Regions from separate parts of the Mesorhizobium sp. 131-3-5 genome, predicted to be linked through region 2. Evidence: riboswitches for the same ligand, from Rfam matches in the RefSeq annotation. Region 2 holds a riboswitch; the other holds the start of a gene.
What was found. A riboswitch is a leader RNA that binds a small molecule or an ion and turns the genes downstream of it on or off. The one in region 2 is predicted to bind S-adenosylmethionine.
Positions count from the first base shown of each region.

Region 1: another riboswitch for S-adenosylmethionine. It lies ahead of JG747_RS32280 (O-succinylhomoserine sulfhydrylase); the one in region 2 lies ahead of metX (homoserine O-acetyltransferase MetX).

Region 1 is NZ_AP023254.1:6,595,120-6,597,513, reverse strand. Features, by position in the region: gene JG747_RS32280 (O-succinylhomoserine sulfhydrylase) at 1-1,042, opposite strand, end outside; SAM riboswitch at 1,098-1,175, opposite strand; gene JG747_RS32275 (2'-deoxycytidine 5'-triphosphate deaminase) at 1,314-2,394, shown strand, end outside.
Region 2 is NZ_AP023254.1:1,590,776-1,593,169, reverse strand. Features, by position in the region: gene hisC (histidinol-phosphate transaminase) at 1-686, opposite strand, end outside; SAM riboswitch at 847-924, shown strand; gene metX (homoserine O-acetyltransferase MetX) at 1,030-2,199, shown strand; gene metW (methionine biosynthesis protein MetW) at 2,258-2,394, shown strand, end outside.

The DNA.
Region 1 (2,394 bases), 1.7 Mb from region 2:
GGGTGATCAGGCTCTTGGCGTCGCCGAGATTGTTGGAGATCAGCACGATGTCGAGCGCGTTCTGCAGGGCGAAGGCCGCCTGCTTGCCGCCCTTGACGTCGAGGCAGATCAGCGTCGAGCCGCCCGACATCTGCTTCTTGACGATCGCGGCCTGCGGATGGTCGGCGCGGCCGGGATAGATGACGCGGGCGATCTGCGGCTGCTCGGCGAGGAAATCTGCGATCTTGCCGGCGCTCTCCGTCTGCTGGCGCACGCGCAGCGGCAGCGTCTCCAGGCCCTTCAGCAGCGTCCAGGCGTTGAAGGGCGACAGGCTGGGGCCGGTGTGGCGGAAATAATCATGCAAATTCTCGTCGATCCACTTCTTGTCCGACAGGATCACGCCGCCGAGACAGCGGCCCTGGCCGTCGATGTGCTTGGTTGCCGAATAGACGACGATATGCGCGCCGAGCTGCAACGGCTTCTGCTGCAGTGGCGTGGCAAAGACATTGTCGACGACAAGCCGCGCGCCGATCGAGTTGGCGAGCGCAGCCACAGCGGCGATGTCGACCACTTCCAGCGTCGGGTTGGTCGGGCTTTCCAGGAAGAACAGCTTGGTGTTGGGCCTGACCGCCTTTTCCCAGTTGGCGATATCGGTGCCGTCGACCAGCGTCGCCTCGATGCCGTAGCGCGGTGCCAGCGTCTCGACCACCCAGCGGCAGGAGCCGAACAGCGCGCGCGCCGCCACGATATGGTCCCCGGCCTTGACGCTGCACAGAAGCGCCGCTGTCACGGCCGCCATGCCCGATGCCGTGGCGCGTGCGTCTTCCGCGCCTTCCAGCGCGCACATGCGCTTTTCGAACATGTCGACGGTCGGATTGGCGTAGCGCGAATAGATGAAACCGGGTTCCTCGCCCTTAAAACGGGCTTCGGCGGCTTGCGCCGTTTGATAGACATAGCCCTGGGTCAGGTACATTGCCTCGGAGGTCTCGCCGAAGCCGGAACGCAGGGTTCCGCTATGCACGAGGGCTGTCTGAGGCTTCCAGTTGCGCTTCTTGTTGCTCATCGCTTTGTTCCAGACACAAAAAAACCGGCCGCGAAAGTCGCAACCGGTCCATACGGCCTCGCGGCCAACGGTCCTTTAGCGACTTGTTTAACGTGGCTGCAAGCCGACCGGCCAAATCACCACGGGATAACGACCCTTTAGACCCGTACCACGCTTGCGTCAATTGCCGGCTTCATTAAGAGGTTTGTACCAGGCAGGTTCCGCAAGAATGTTCCATGTTTTCCGGCGAGAACCTGTTGGCAGGAAATTCGTCTGGCCTAGGAGCGGAGCCTTGCGGCAGACAGGCATTCTTCCCGATCAGGACATCTCGGCGCTGTTCCAGTCCGGCGCGCTGAAGTCGCCGCGCGCGCTCGACGCCGACCAGATCCAGCCGGCGAGCCTTGATCTGCGGCTCGGCGACAAGGCCTGGCGGGTGCGGGCCTCGTTCCTGCCGGGTCCCAACCACAGGGTTTCGGAAAAGCTCGACCGGCTGCAACTGCACGAAATCAATCTTGCCGAGGGCGCGGTGCTGGAGACCGGCTGCGTCTATATCGTGCCCTTGCTTGAAAGCCTGGCATTGCCGGCGGACATTTCGGCCTCGGCCAATCCGAAGAGTTCGACCGGGCGGCTCGACATTTTCACCCGTGTCATGACCGACCGTGGCCACGAGTTCGACAAGATCGCCGCCGGCTACAACGGTCCGCTCTATCTGGAAGTCAGCCCGCGCACCTTTCCGATCGTCGTGCGCACCGGTTCGCGCCTGTCGCAAATCCGCTTCCGCACCGGCAACGCGCTGCTCTCGGAGACCGAATTGCATGAATTGCACCGCGCGCAGATGCTGGTCGCCACCGAGCCGCCGAATATTTCGGGCGGCGGCATCGCGCTGTCGATCGATCTCAAGGGCAACGGTGATGGGCTGGTCGGCTATCGCGGCAAGCATCACACCGGCCTCGTCGATGTCGACAAGCGCGCCGCCCAGGATGTCGTCGATTTCTGGGAACCGATCCACAAGAGCGGCGCCGGCGAACTGGTGCTCGATCCAGACGAATTCTACATCCTCGTCAGCCAGGAGGCGGTGCATGTGCCGCCGCTCTACGCCGCCGAGATGACGCCCTTCGACCCGCTGGTCGGCGAATTTCGCGTCCATTATGCCGGCTTCTTCGATCCGGGCTTCGGCCATTCGGCGGCCGGTGGCACCGGCAGCCGGGCCGTGCTTGAAGTGCGCAGCCACGAGGTGCCGTTCATCCTCGACCATGGCCAGATCGTCGGCCGGCTGGTCTACGAGCACATGCTGAAGCGGCCGCAGGCCCTCTACGGCACCGCTCTCGGCTCCAACTACCAGGCACAGGGCCTGAAGCTCTCCAAGCATTTCC
Region 2 (2,394 bases):
CCGATCTTGGAGAAGGTGCGGGTCATGACCACGTTCTCGGCGCTGCCAACCAGTTCGATGCCGGCCTCATAGTCGTTGCGGCGGACATATTCGGCATATGCCGCGTCGAGCACCAGCAGCACATGTCTGGGCAGGCCGGCATGCAGGCGGCGCACCTCCTGGAACGGCACATAGGTGCCGGTAGGATTGTTGGGATTGGCAAGGAACACGATCTTGGTTCGCAGCGTGACGGCCGCCAGTATCGCATCGATGTCGGCCCGCTCATCGGTCTCCTTGACCGCGATCGGCGCAGCCCCGGCCGACTGGATGTAGATCTTGTAGACCATGAAGGCGTGTTCGGTGAATATCGCCTCGTCGCCGGGCGCCAGATAGGTCTGCGCCAGCAGGCCAAGGATCTCGTCGGAGCCGTTGGAGCAGATGATGTTCTGCGCGTTGAGGCCATGCACTTCCGCGATCGCCTCGCGCAGCCGCCTGGCGGTACCGTCGGGATAGATGTCGAGCCTGGCGGCGACTTCACGCGCGGCTTCGATCGCCTTCGGCGACGGGCCAAGCGGGTTCTCGTTGGACGATAGCTTGTAGACCTTGGCGACACCGGCGGGTGCGGCGCTCTTGCCCGGCACATAGGCGTCGATGTCCATGATACCCGCGCGCGGGGTTGGACGTGCCTGATCCGGTGTCTGGTTCATTTTTGCAAAATCCATCGAAAATGCCTCGATCCGGAGGCCGCAGCGGAAATACAAGCCGTGGCCGATAATGTCGAGAGGTGGCAGTGATGCCAGCAGCCGGCCCAGATGTCGGCCCAGATGTCGGCATTGACGGCAGCGCGGGCGAGTTCTAGAAGGGCAGCAACAGTTCCGTGGTGATTTGGCCGGTCGGCTTGCAGCCACGTTAAACAATTCGCTAAAGGGCCGTTTGCGTGACGTAACCGGCTTTGCGAAGGCAATGCCGGTTTTTTATTGTCCGCGGCCGGCCGGATGGACGCATCGACGGCGATTTTTCGCCTGATATGATGCAGCAGGTGAGACAAGAATGGCCGCTCTGCGCGCAGGAAAGACCAACAACGAAGCCGACCAGCCGTCGAGCCCGGTGTTGCGCTTCGGGGCGGACAAGCCGCTCAAGCTCGACGCCGGCACGCTGCTATCGCCGTTCCAGATCGCCTACCAGACCTACGGCACGCTGAACGATGCCCGCTCCAATGCCATCCTCGTCTGCCATGCTCTGACCGGCGACCAGCATGTCGCCAACACCAATCCGGTGACCGGCAAGCCGGGCTGGTGGGAAGTGCTGATCGGCCCCGGCAAGATCATCGACACCAACCGTTTCTTCGTCATCTGCTCCAACGTCATCGGAGGCTGCCTGGGTTCAACCGGCCCGGCATCGACCAACCCCGCCACCGGCAAGCCCTATGGGCTCGACCTGCCGGTCATCACCATCCGCGACATGGTGCGGGCGCAGCAGATGCTGATCGACCATTTCGGCATCGAGAAACTGTTCTGCGTGCTCGGCGGCTCGATGGGCGGTATGCAGGTGCTGGAATGGGCGTCAAGCTATCCGGAGCGTGTCTTTTCGGCGCTGCCGATCGCCACCGGTGCGCGCCATTCCTCGCAGAACATTGCCTTCCATGAGGTCGGTCGGCAGGCCGTGATGGCCGATCCGGACTGGCACGGCGGCAAATATTTCGAAAACGGCAAACGCCCGGAAAAAGGGTTGGCGGTAGCGCGCATGGCCGCCCACATAACCTATCTGTCGGAAGCCGCCCTGCACCGGAAATTCGGCCGCAATCTGCAGGATCGCGAGGCGCTGACCTTCGGCTTCGACGCCGACTTCCAGATCGAAAGCTATCTGCGCCACCAAGGCATGACCTTCGTCGACCGCTTCGACGCCAATTCCTATCTCTACATGACGCGGTCAATGGACTATTTCGATCTCGCCGCCGATCATGGCGGGCGGCTGGCGGATGCTTTTGCCGGCACCAAAACCCGCTTCTGCCTGGTGTCCTTCACCTCGGATTGGTTGTTTCCGACCGAAGAGAGTCGCTCGATCGTGCACGCGCTCAACGCGGCCGGCGCGTCCGTGTCCTTCGTCGAGATCGAGACCGACCGTGGCCACGATGCCTTCCTGCTCGACGAGCCGGAACTGTTCGCCGCCATCAACGGCTTCATCGGCTCCGCAGCACGGGCGAGAGGGCTAAGCGCATGACCCCGGAAAGTTGCAGACTTTCGGGATCGGGATCATGCGCCGCAAAGGAGACGACATCATGAGCGTCAACGGCAGCCAGCGCGTCGACCTCGAGGTCGTCGCCAATCTGATCCCACCGCAGTCCCGCGTGCTCGATGTTGGTTCGGGCGACGGCTCGCTGCTTGAATTGCTGCAGGACACCAAGCAGGTCGACGG